Linked DNA regions of Crateriforma conspicua. The protein of the gene in region 1 binds, or shares a complex with, the protein of each later gene. Links are inferred from orthologs where the notes say so. Each region holds a gene or a part of one and is shown on either strand. Other genes may lie near its edges. The genes, in order: carA and carB.

Region 1 (6,033 bases):
GCAAGATTCTGGGTCGCGACCACTACCCCGATGCGTTCACCATGTGGATGGCCGGCGGCGGTGTCAAAGGCGGTTTTGAATACGGCCAGTCGGACGAACTGGGATTTGGCGTCACCGAGCATCCCGTGCACGTTCATGATTTCCAGGCGACCGTGCTGCACTTACTGGGCATCGATCACGAACGATTGACCTACCGGTTCCAAGGGCGTGATTTTCGCTTGACTGATGTTCACGGCAATGTGGTGACGCCGGTCCTGGCCTGACGGGCATGCGGCTTGCCCAAGTAATCGTCTTCGCCCGGCTTGCCGGATCGGTCATAATGTGCCGGCCCGTTCGTTGCCGGTTCCTTGCGCAGACGACACGTCGATTTGACTTGTCCCGATCCGCCGCGAACGCCCAGCCAAATACCGATCGAACACTACTTCCCTTTTGGGTGACTTCATGCCAACGCGATCCGGCCACCAGCCAAGCGACTTTCCGAACGCCCCAATCCCCTCAGCGACCACGGTGATATTTCGTGACGTCCGAGCTTGTCTGATGGTGACGTTGTTGGGTGGGCTGGTTTGCGTTGCCGCCCCGGCGGTGGCTCAAGATGCGGCGACTCAGACCGACACCGGCGCTCAGACCGACGCCGGCGCTGAAGGCGCGATCCAAATCGATCCCCTGCCATCGCTGGACACCGCCCAAGATCCGGGCCAAGCCGATTTGGATGAAGCCGTCTCCAAACGGATCGACGCCAAAACGGCCGGTGAACTGGAATCCGTCGCCGCGTTGTTGGAATCGGCGTTGTCCAAAGGCCTGGGCGATGAAAACAGCCGCTTTGCCAAACAAATGCTGGGCAGCGTTCAGCTGCAACTCGGCCAAGGCCTGTTCGGAGCCATGATGCGAGGCGCCGGCGGGAACGCGGCGGCGGTTCGCTTGGAAGCCCTTGAACTGCTGAAGAAGGCGGTCGAAAACGACGACCAACTTGCCGACGCTCACGTCTTGATCGCTCAATTGAATTCCCCCGCGGTGTTCCCCGACGCCGATGGCGCGCTGGCGGTCCGGTCGATCACCAAGGCGATCAAGCTGTACGAAGACGACCCCAAGAAACAAAGCACCATGCTGGCGATGCGTGCGGGGCTGCGTGATGATCCGGAAAAGCAAATCAAGGACCTGAACCGCGCCTTGAAGTTGGACCCGAAAAACACCAAAGCCTTTCAAGCCCGAATCGTGCTGCGACTGGGTGACGGCCAAATCGACGAAGCCGTCGCGGATGTCCGTGAAATCCTGGACGACCAGCCGATGAACTTGGCGATCGTCGCGGCGGCCGTCGAACAATTGATGGATGCCGATCGCGATGACGAGGCGGTCGAACTGCTGACCGAGGCGATCGAAAAGCAGGCTTCGGACAACGACATCTTGGAACGGCTGTATCGCATCCGTTCACGAGTCCACACCAAGCGACTGGATCAAGAATCAGCGATCGTCGACTTGAACAAGTCGATCGAACTGCGTCCGGGCGACCCGCGCAAGCTGATCGAACTGGCCCAGCGTTGCCTGGAAAACGAAGACGTCACGGCGGCCAAGGGTTACGTGCAAGACGCGATCAACCTGAACCCGCGGGTGGCCGACTTGCCCGAAACGATCTTGGTCCAGTTCTTGATCGCGTCCCAAGAAAAACGAATTCCCGATGCCATCAACGAAGTCAAGAAACTGATTGATTTCCAGAAAGACGATCCGCAGCGTCAAGCCTTCTGGCAGGAACAGTTGGGCCAGCTTTACATGGTGGACGACCGCCCGCGTCAGGCGATCGATGTCTTCGAACAGATCTTGGAAATCCAACCCGAAAACACCAACGCCCTGCGATCGCGCGGCGACGCGTTGCTGGCGATCGGCGAACACCAAACGGCGATTCGAGACTACGAAGATGCTTTAAAAATCTTGCAGACCTCGGACACCGGACCGGCCGAAAACCTGAAGTCGACCGACATGGTGGCCCCGGATTACGCGGGCTTGATGAACAACTTGGCGTGGGTCCTGGCGACCAGCCCCAAAGACGAGGTTCGTGACGGCCAGCGAGCCCTGGAATTGGCACGCCAAGCGGCACGGCTGACGGATTACCAAAAGCCCCACATCCTGAGCACGCTGGCGGCCGCCCATGCCGAATCGGGAGACATCCCCAAGGCGATCGAATACAGCCAAGCCGCCGTCGACTTGGGGGCCGCCCAAGAAAACGACCAGCTGGAACAATTGCAGGAAGAATTGGATTCGTACCGCGCGGGCGAACCATGGCGTGAAAAACAGGAAACGGAAGAAAACGAAAAGCCGATCCTGAGCGCCGAAGACCTGATCGATATCTAACGGCCAGATCAACCTAACGGCGAACCATCGGCCGCTAGAGCGGTTCGTCGTGGGCCACCGGTTCGGGCGCGAACGTTTTTGCCACATTCGCGTCCCAACCACCGGCCGCGATCCTTCGATAAATCGCGATTGTCTGTTAGAACGTGATATCAGTACGCGCCGGGCCACGGTGCGATACGAGACCGTGGCCGCGTCTGAACAAAATCGAGAGATCCCACGCGAGAGCTATTGCATGCCGATCACCGCCAAACTGGCCTTGGAAGACGGTTCCGTGTTCCCCGGCCAAGCCTTCGGAGCCGAAGGCGAAGTCACCGGTGAAGTCGTTTTCAACACCGCAATGACGGGGTACCAGGAAATCCTGACCGACCCCAGCTATGCCGGCCAGATCGTCACGATGACGTATCCGGAAATCGGCAACTACGGCACCAACACGGTCGACGTCGAACATCACCGTCCGTCGTTGTCGGGATTCGTCATTCGATCCGAAAGCCGAATCCACAGCAATTATCGCAGCGAAGCGGCGCTGTCGGATTTCTTGAAACAGAACAACATCATCGGCATCAGCGGGATCGATACCCGCGCCTTGGTTCGTCGCATTCGAATCGAAGGTGCCATGCGAGGCGTTCTGTCGACCACCGATCTGGACGACGCCAGCTTGGTCGCCAAAGCCAAGGCCAGCGAAAGCCTGGTCGGCCGTGACTTGGCCAAAACCGTGATGCCCGCACAAGGGGTCCAGTGGGACGACCAACTGCACGAATGGATCACCGTCGATGAAGCCGGCCAGCAACCATCGGGCGACCAACCGCACGTGGTCTGCATGGACTTTGGCATGAAGTGGAACATCCCGCGGCACCTGCGTTCCCGCGGCAACCGCGTGACCATCGTCCGTGGTGATGTGTCAGCCGATGAAATTTTGGCACTCAAGCCGGATGGGCTGTTCATTTCCAACGGACCGGGCGATCCGGAACCGCTGTCGTATGCGAAACAAACGATTTCGGAATTGGTCGACAAGATGCCGGTGTTCGGCATTTGCTTGGGACACCAATTGCTTTCGCTGGCTTGTGGCGCCCAAACGTACAAGCTGAAATTCGGACACCGTGGTGTGAACCAACCGGTGCTGGATCTGACGACCGGCAAAGTCGAGATCACGACACAAAACCACGGCTTTGCGGTGGACGAAAAATCGTTGCCGGATTGCCTGGAAATCACTCACCGGCATTTGAACGATGACACCATTGCCGGCGTTCGACACAAGACATTGCCGGCATTCAGTGTGCAATATCACCCCGAAGCATCCTCGGGGCCGCACGACAGCCACTATCTGTTCGAACGATTTCAATCCAGCCTGAGCGGATCGCCGGCCTGAGCCTGGCCTGGTGATCCACCGCCGTCGATCGTCCCACGTTGTCGCGGTTCCGACCGCGGAGTCTGTCTGAATGAGCATCCTGGTCCTGGTGCCCACGTCGGCGGAATATCGGATGGTCGATTGGCCGGCCATCCGTCATTCAGCGGGACGTGATTTCACCACCGCCATCTGTGGTTTCGGCTTGGCCGCCGCGGGCATCGGCGCGATGCGACTGTTGGCCGAACAAACGCCCGACCATGTCTTCCTGGTCGGCTTGGCCGGCGGGTTCATCACGGAAACGGACGCCAATTATCCGGCGATCAAGGTCGGCGATGCGGTCGTCTTTCGTCGCGTAACCTGCCACGGCATCGGTGCGGGCATCGACATGGCCGCGGCCCCCGATCAGTTCTGGTCGGCAGATCAGATGGGATGGCCGCACCTGGAAATGGATGGCTCGGCCGTCACCGACCGACTGGATTTGGTCGTGCCCGATGCGGACGCCCGAACGATGGGCGAAAAAAAAACACTTCTGTCGGTAACCGCGGCATCGTCATCCCCGGATCACGCCCGGTGGCGGCGGAACACTTACCCGGACGCAGTCGCCGAAGACATGGAAGGATTCGCCGTCGCGGTCGCTTGTCGGGTCAGCCAGGTTCCACTGACGATCGTGCGTGGGATCAGCAATCCCGTCGGAAACCGCGACATCCGTACCTGGCAGACCGGTCCCGCGATGCAGGTGGCGGCCCGTCGTGTTGCCGAGCTGATCGCGGGCATAGAATCAAACGTCTAAGTCGGCCGCACGTCGTTCGAAGCAAAGCCAGGTCAGCCGCTTGAAATGGTCACGCGGCTTTTTGTGACGCTTGCCGCCCACACATCTCGCACCCGCCAACCGTTCAAAACAACATGGGCCACCCCATCCACATCGGCATTTCAACATGTCCGAACGACACGTTCGCATTCGACGCGTTGATGCGGAACTTGGTGGACACTCGAGGCCTGGATTTTCATTTTGAACTGCTGGACATCCAACAACTGAACGACGCTTTGCGGGCGGGACGCTTTGATGTCGTCAAAACCAGCTTTCATGCCGCGTTGTTATTGGCGGATCAATTGCGGGTCTTGCCGTCGGGTTCGGCGCTGGGATTTGGTGTCGGCCCGCTGTTGTTGGCTGCGCGGGACGGTGCCGTTCCCCGCGATTCGTCACAGCGGACACTGTGCCCGGGAATCGATACGACCGCGACACTGTTGATTCGGATTTTTTATCCATCGACGACACAGATCGACCATGTCGTCTTTTCCCAAATCATGCCGGACCTGAAGTCGGGGAAAGCGGATTTCGGCGTCTGTATCCACGAGGGCCGGTTCACCTGGCAAAACGAAGGGCTGCACCTAGTGGAAGACCTGGGACAACGCTGGGAACGCGAAACGAAGTGCCCGTTGCCTCTGGGCGGATTGGTGGCCAGGCGGTCTCTGGATGACGAATTGACGGGGCGGATCCAAGCTTGCATTGCCGATTCCATCGGTTGGGGGCTTTCCCATCGCGACGAAACGCTGCCGACCATGCGTCGTCATGCCCAGGAATTCGATGACGCGGTCCTGATGCAGCACGTCGATTTGTATGTCAACGACTGGACCGTGGACTTGGGGACGGTCGGTCGCCAAGCCCTGGCCACCCTTTCGACCTTGGCCCGCCGATCCGGTATCGTTGGCCACGACGCCCCTCCGATCGAAGTGTTCGAATCCACCGACGCCCGGCCGGCGCTGCCCGCAAAAGACTAGCCTTGTGGCAATCGCTTGATCGGGCAAACTCGATCGGCCGCGTCATCGCCATTTTGTCATCTGCACCATCAACACGAACCCGCCGCCATGAACACAACCGCCTTGGTCCCGTCCGGCAAGACCGGCCTTGGTGTGTGGCACATGCGTTTGGCATCGCTGTGGTATCGCGGCCGTGTTTCGATCGCTTTGGCGTTGGGTGTGGCCATCGCAACGGCGGTCATCGTGGGTGCATTGCTGGTCGGCGATTCGATGCGTGGCAGTCTGCGTGCGTTGACGCTGCAGCGACTGGGTTCGATCGACACCATTGTGTCGCCAGGTCACTTCTTTACCGCCGATGAAGTCGTTGATTCGCCGATCGGCGCCCAAGCAGTCTTTCTGTTCCCGGCCGGCGTCGCGGAATCGCAACCGTCCGATGATGGACCGACACGCCGCAGCGGATCCGTTCAAATCCTTGGCATCACGCCATCGTTTTGGCAGCTAGGCGAACCATCCGATGCACCGGAGACCAATCCCGACGACCAGTCCGTGGTACTGAACCGTGCCTGCGCCGATGAACTGGGGGTCGG
Region 2 (6,903 bases), 1.0 Mb from region 1 along the record:
TCGTACACGTCGCTTTCGATCCGCTTGGCCGCTTCCGGACCGCTGGTGGCGACGTCGCATTGGTACCCGACCTTTTCCAAACTGTCCGTCATCGCACGAGCGTGTGCGGCTTCGTTGTCGACGACCAACAAACGAAGATTGGACGGGTCGATCGATGGCTGGTCAGATTCGGCGTCGGAGGCGTCCGTCTTCTTTGACATGTCGTCGTCAAGCAAATCGAGCGGGTGAGAAAAATCGGTTGGATCGGACCGATCAGCTTACGACAATCTGTGACGGCTTAGAACCATCGTGACGCCCCACCGCCCGTCGGCCATCGGATCGTGTCCGGGGCCGTCCCGATCGGCGATTTTCCGACCGGTGGGCGCATAAAAAAAACGGACCGCGGTTCAAACCGCCGGCCCGTTTATTTCGCTGTTGGCGCCAGAGCCAATCCAGTGCCGATTAGTAGCAGCAAGGATCGGGGCAGCACGATTTGCGAGCGGCAAACTTTGCCTTCAGCTTCGCGAACAGTCCGCAGCCCTTCTTGGGAGCCGGGCAGCAGGTCGGAGCAGGTTCGCAGCAGACGGGCTCGGGAGCGCAAACCGGGGCGGGTTCGCAGCAAACGGGCTCAGGTGCACAAACCGGTGCGGGCTCGGGGCAGCAAACCGGCTCGGGAGCGCAAACGGGAGCAGGAGCACAAACCGGTGCCGGCTCGGGGCAGCAAACGGGCTCAGGAGCGCAAACCGGCTCGGGAGCACAAACAGGAGCAGGCTCGCAGCAAACCGGCTCAGGGCAGCAAGCGTCTTTCTTGCAGAACCGTCCGAACAAACCAGCGTCGGCTTGCGGGGCTGCGACGATGCTAGCGGCGACCAACAGGGTCAAGGCCAAAATCGTTCGAATCATCTGATTCACTCTCTACACAAATGAAGTAGTGGAATGCCCGCCTAGCTGGCAAGCTGGGCAAAGTTTATGGATCGCACGGACTGCGTCAACCAAGGGCAACGGGGCAGTCCGCGAACTTTTCCGCTCACTCCATTCCTTCGCATCCGAACACTAACGTGGCAGAAGCGATGCAAAATTGTCGCACCCGGCAGCTCGCCGTGCCCGAACGCACATCCGGTGCCGGATCCACCGCGGTCCACCGTGACGGTTCGCGGCGCGCATTTGCACACGCCTTAATGGTATCCAGGAAGCCGAAAACGGGCCGAATCCCAACACGGCCGACCGAGCATCTCGGACGCTCCGGTCATGAGATTGCCCCACCGCTTGCCCCCAACACGATGCCCAAGCACACCGCGCGGAACAGAATTTCGTGACCGTTTGGCGAAGCGATTTTCGAAGGAATGTCTTCACAAATTCCGCACACGACGCCGTGTCGAGTCGCGATACCGCGTGGAGCCTGTTGATAACCTGTCGCTGTGTTGACGCGACAGGGCGTTGCCCCGTCGCCCAGATGAACTGATTCAGCGGTCCGCGATGCCCTAGGAAGCGCCGGCGTAGCGTGTCTGCAGCGATTCAACCTGGATCGGGTTTTCCCGCATGGCTTCCATGGCGTTGATCGCCGCTTCGGCTGCGGACAACGTCGTGATGCAGGGCACGCCGTACTGAACCGCCGCGGCACGAATTCGGCCTTCGTCGGTTCGTGCTCCTTTGCCGCTGGGCGTGTTGACGATCAGTTGGACGTCGTCGTTCTTCAGAAAGTCGATCAGGTTCGGGTGCCCTTCGGCCAGTTTTCGGACTCGCGTGCACTGAACACCGGCTTCGTCCAGCCGCTGGGCGGTGCCTTCGGTGGCCAAGATTTCAAACCCGAGTTCACCAAGCCGCCGGCCCAAGTCGACCACGGCGTGTTTGTGCCGGGCGTTCAGGCTGAGGAAGACTTTGCCCGATTCGGGCAGCACATTGCCGGCAGCGATCTGGCTTTTGGCAAACGCGATGGAAAACTGTTCGCTGATTCCCATGACTTCGCCGGTCGACCGCATTTCAGGTCCCAGGACGATGTCCACACCGGCAAACTTGCGGAACGGGAACACGCTTTCTTTGATCGAAACGTGCTTGGGCACCGGTTGGTCCAGAATGCCTTGTTCCTTCAAGCTGATTCCGTTCATGACTTTGGTCGCGATGCCGGCGACGGGGACCCCCGTGGCTTTGGCAACAAAAGGCACGGTTCGGCTGGCCCGCGGATTGACTTCCAAGATGTACAGGACCGGTTGGCCGTCTTCGGTTTTGACCGCGTATTGAATGTTCATCAGCCCGACGACGTTCATCCGCTTGGCCAGCCGCACGGTGGCGTCCCGAATTTCAGCGATCGTTTGTTCGGTCAAGCTGAACGGTGGAATACAGCACGCCGAATCGCCACTGTGCACACCGGCTTCTTCGATGTGTTCCATGATTCCCATGATCACACAATCGGTGCCATCACCGACCGCGTCGACATCGACTTCGATGGCATCTTCTAAGAACGAATCGATCAGAACCGGTTGCCCGTCGGCGACGATGAACGCTTCGGCCACGTATCGTTCGAATTGCGACTGGTCGTAACAGATTTCCATCGCCCGACCGCCCAGAACAAAGCTGGGACGCACCAGGGCGGGATAGCCGATGCGTTTGGCTTCGCGTTTGGCTTCGGACATGTTCCGTGCAATGCCCGACGGCGGCTGGCGCAAGCCCAATTCTTCGATCAGTTGCTGGAACAGTTCGCGATCCTCCGCCGCCTCGATCGTGTCAACGCTGGTTCCGATGATCGGAACGCCGGCGGTTTGCAAGCCGCGAGCCAAATTCAACGGTGTTTGACCGCCGAACTGCGCGATCACGCCGTCCGGCTCGGTCGCGTCGCAGATGTTCAACACGTCTTCGATGGTCAGCGGTTCAAAGAACAGGATGTCCGACGTGTCGTAGTCGGTGCTGACCGTTTCCGGATTGCTGTTGACCATGATTGCTTCATAGCCGATGTCTTTGACGGCGAAGCTGGCGTGGCAACAACAGTAATCGAACTCGATTCCTTGCCCGATCCGGTTGGGGCCACCGCCCAAGATCACGATGCGTTTCTTGTCCGACTTGCCGGGCAATTCGGTTTCGGTTTCGTAGGTGCTGTAGTAGTACGGGGTGTAGGCTTCGAATTCCGCCGCACAGGTGTCGACACTTTTGAAGACCGGCCGGACGCCAAGTTCCAAGCGTCGTGCGCGAACTTTGACTTCGTTCGTTCCCGTCAGTTTGGCCAGTTGGCGATCGGAAAAACCGTCGCGTTTGGCGTCGCGCATTTGATCGGCGGTCAACGATTCCAATGATCCGACCGTCCCCAGCCATTCTTCGCGTTCGACGATCTGCGCGATGTGGTCCAAGAACCAGCGATCGATATGAGTCAGTTTGTAGATTTCATCGATCGTCATGCCGGATTTCAGCGCATAACGAATGTGGAAGATTCGTTCGGCGCCGGGGACGGTCAACTTGGCTCGAATCTCATCGTTGCTCGGTTGATCCTCGGTTCCCCAAAGGTCGCGTCCATCGCTGCCAAGACCGAAGGCGCCGATCTCCAGACCACGCAGCGCTTTTTGAAGAGATTCTTTGAAGGTCCGACCGATCGCCATCGTTTCGCCGACGCTCTTCATTTGCGTGGTCAACGTGGCATCGGCATCTGGAAATTTTTCGAACGCGAAACGCGGGATCTTCGTCACCACATAGTCGATCGTCGGTTCGAAACAGGCTTTCGTTTTCTGGGTGATGTCGTTGGGGATTTCCCACAAGCGATACCCCACGGCAAGCTTGGCGGCAATCTTTGCGATCGGGAATCCGGTGGCTTTACTGGCCAGCGCACTGGACCGGCTGACCCGCGGGTTCATTTCAATGACGATCATCCGGCCGGTATCCGGATTGATCGCGAACTGGACGTTACTGCCGCCCGTTTCGACGCCGATTTCACGCATCACGGCCAAGCTGGCGTCGCGCATCCGCTGGTATTCTTTGTCGGTCAACGTTTGTGCCGGAGCGACGGTGATCGAATCACCGGTGTGGACCCCCATCGGATCAAAGTTCTCGATGCTGCAGATGATGACCACGTTGTCGTCCATGTCCCGGACGACTTCCATCTCGTATTCCTTCCAACCGATGATCGATTCTTCGATCAAGACCTCGGTGACCGGCGACTGGTCCAAACCGTTGCGGACCAGGGCGTCGAAGTCGTCTTTGTTGTAGGCGATGGCCGATCCGCTGCCGCCCATCGTGAAGCTGGGCCGAACCACCGCGGGAAGGCCGACTTGTTCCATCGCCGCGCGAGCCTCTTCCAAGGTGTGGACGGTGAAACCTTTGCAGACGTCCAAGCCGATCTTTTCCATCGCGGCTTTGAACTTGTCCCGCGCCTCGGCCTTGTCGATCACGTCAGCCCGAGCGCCGATCATTTCCACGCCGTACTTTTCCAGCACACCGTTGGCTTCCAAATCCATCGCCACGTTCAAACCGGTCTGGCCACCCAGGGTGGGCAGCAGAGCGTCGGGACGTTCCTTGGCGATGACCTTTTCCAAAACCTGCCAAGTCAACGGTTCGATATAGGTCGAATCCGCGGTGGCAGGGTCGGTCATGATGGTCGCGGGGTTACTGTTGACCAGAACCACCTCGTAACCCTCTTCGCGTAGGGCTTTACAGGCCTGGGTCCCGGAATAATCGAATTCGCAAGCCTGTCCAATGACGATGGGCCCGCTACCGATCAACAGAATTTTCTTGATGTCGTCGCGACGTGGCACAGAACACCTAAAATCAAAGCGAGAGATTGGTCGTGAAGACCAGCGGTATGCAAAATTCCGGGCAGGATATCACGCTACCCTATCCATTGCGTAGGGTGCGGACCGCGAACTGGCCGTCGACGGGCCGTTTCGCTCCGTTAGCCGTCTCTTGTCCGGGGCATCCCACCGATTGGCGTGCGATTGCGCTGCTTTGCCCGAATTGATCGCCTCGGATCGAACGATCCGGCTCGCTCCGATTGAACGACCAGCCATCAAACCGGCTGATAACCGACCGCAAGCCCGGTGTTTCCACCAGAAAGCAGAGACGCCGCAACAACACCGATCACGGGTCCCGGCGGGTCTGCCGGGCAACCGTGCCCTCCCTTTTACCCCCCCCGGATTCCCGCCATGATCCAGATTCCCGCCACGTTTCTACGAATCCCCGTCGCGGCACTGGCCGCTTTGAGTTGCCTTTGCATGGGCCAAGCCGGGGCGGACCAACGGCCGTCCGATCGACCCAACATCCTGGTGATCTATCTGGACGATTTTGGTTGGCGAGACTGTGGATTCATGGGCAGCGATTTTTTTGAAACCCCAAACTTGGACCGATTGGCCGAGCAGGGCACGATGTTCACCGACGCTTATGCGGGTGCGGCCAACTGTGCACCGTCGCGCGCCTGTTTGATGTCGGGCCAGTACACGCCACGTCACGAAATCTTCAACGTGGGAACCGGCCCGCGCGGTAAAGCCCAGCATCGACGCTTGCTGCACGTCCCGGGCACCGACACTTTGTCCCCGTCCATCACAACATGGCCACAGCGTCTGCATGCGGCCGGGTACAAAACCGCGTTGATGGGAAAGTGGCACCTGAGTGATGACCCGACGCAATATGGATTCGACATCAACGTCGGCGGTTCCCACTCGGGCAGTCCGCCAAAGGGATACTATCCACCGCACCCGAACGCACCTGGACTAAACGATGCACCGGAGGACGAGTATCTGACGGATCGATTGAGCGACGAAGCGGTCAAGTTCATCCGCGGTTCGGCCGACCAGACTTGGATGCTGTACCTGACGCACTTTGCCGTTCACACCCCGCTGATTGCCAAACGTGAACTGGTTGCCAAGTATGAATCGAAGCCAGCGGGTGAATTGCACCAACATGTCGCCATGGCGACGATGATCGAAGCGGTTGATCGGGGGATCGGACGAATCATGCGTACGATCAACGAACTCGATCTGGACCAAAACACGGTCGTCTTGTTTTCGTCGGACAACGGCGGATACGGTCCGGCCACCGACATGCATCCACTGAAGGGATACAAGGGCACGTATTACGAAGGCGGCATCCGTGTGCCCATGTTCGTCCGCTGGCCGGGACATGTGATTGCCGGACGACGCATCGACACGCCGGTTTCCCAACTGGATTGGTACCCCACGATTCTGGACATTGCCGGACTGGAACGATCGGATGACCAAACGTTGGATGGTGTCAGTTTGTGGCCGATGCTGACCGAGCCAAGCCAAACGCTGGCCAGCCGAGCGTTGTTTTGGCATTTCCCGGCCTACCTTCAAGGCTATTCCAACGTCGACGAACAACGTGACCCGCTGTTTCGAACTCGACCGTGCGGGATCATCCGCCAAGGCGATTGGAAACTGCACGAGTACTTCGAATCCGGGGACTTGGAACTTTACAACTTGAAGGACGATATCGGGGAATCCGAGAACTTGGCGGATTCGATGCCCGACAAGGCTTCTGAATTGCACAAAGCCATGATTCGTTGGCGCGAACAAACCGATGCACCGGTGCCTTCGACGGCGAATCCAAAGTTTGACACCGCGGCCGAGGCAAAGGCGATCGCGGACGTGCAGCGCAAAGCCGCCAAAAACAAACGCAACCGCTAGGCGGGAACCGCAACGGCGTTTTGACTGACCTGCTGATAAATCAAGTACGCCATGTAAGCGGCATAGACCAGCAACAGAAACAGGCCTTCCAACCGCGACACGCGTTTGGACGTCGCAAACAAAGGCCAAATCAGGACGCAACTGCCGATCATCATCGGCAGGTCGCTGGCGAACAGCTTTTCGGCAACCGGAATTCCGGCCGGCGCGACCACGGCGGTCACGCCCAGCACGGCCAGGATGTTCAACGTCGTGCTGCCCACCGCGTTGCCAATGGCGATGCTGCGTTGGCCTTTCAGGCTGGCCATGA

Evidence for each region.
Region 2: the proteins of carA (region 1) and carB are in contact, whole or in part, in a solved structure (PDB 1KEE), measured with the Escherichia coli proteins. The link is inferred for Crateriforma conspicua from one-to-one orthologs.

The regions. Positions count from the first base shown.
Region 1 is NZ_CP036319.1:1,206,016-1,212,048, reverse strand. What follows is about bases 1,732-4,642. They hold carA (glutamine-hydrolyzing carbamoyl-phosphate synthase small subunit), read left to right. Parts: upstream 1,732-2,575; coding sequence 2,576-3,709; downstream 3,710-4,642. Other genes in these bases: Mal65_RS04395 (1,4-dihydroxy-6-naphtoate synthase), read left to right, coding at 4,592-4,642; mqnB (futalosine hydrolase), read left to right, coding at 3,780-4,478; Mal65_RS04410 (tetratricopeptide repeat protein), read left to right, coding at 1,732-2,343. In the rest of the region: Mal65_RS04415 (DUF1501 domain-containing protein), read left to right, coding at 1-263; more of Mal65_RS04410, read left to right, coding at 538-1,731; more of Mal65_RS04395, read left to right, coding at 4,643-5,467; Mal65_RS04390 (FtsX-like permease family protein), read left to right, coding at 5,555-6,033. UniProt on the Escherichia coli protein: Small subunit of the glutamine-dependent carbamoyl phosphate synthetase (CPSase).
Region 2 is NZ_CP036319.1:200,535-207,437, reverse strand. The notes cover bases 1,261-5,041. They hold carB (carbamoyl-phosphate synthase large subunit), read right to left. Parts: upstream 4,713-5,041; coding sequence 1,461-4,712; downstream 1,261-1,460. In the rest of the region: Mal65_RS00730 (sigma-54-dependent transcriptional regulator), read right to left, coding at 1-200; Mal65_RS00715 (sulfatase), read left to right, coding at 5,100-6,596; Mal65_RS00710 (calcium/sodium antiporter), read right to left, coding at 6,593-6,903. UniProt on the Escherichia coli protein: Large subunit of the glutamine-dependent carbamoyl phosphate synthetase (CPSase).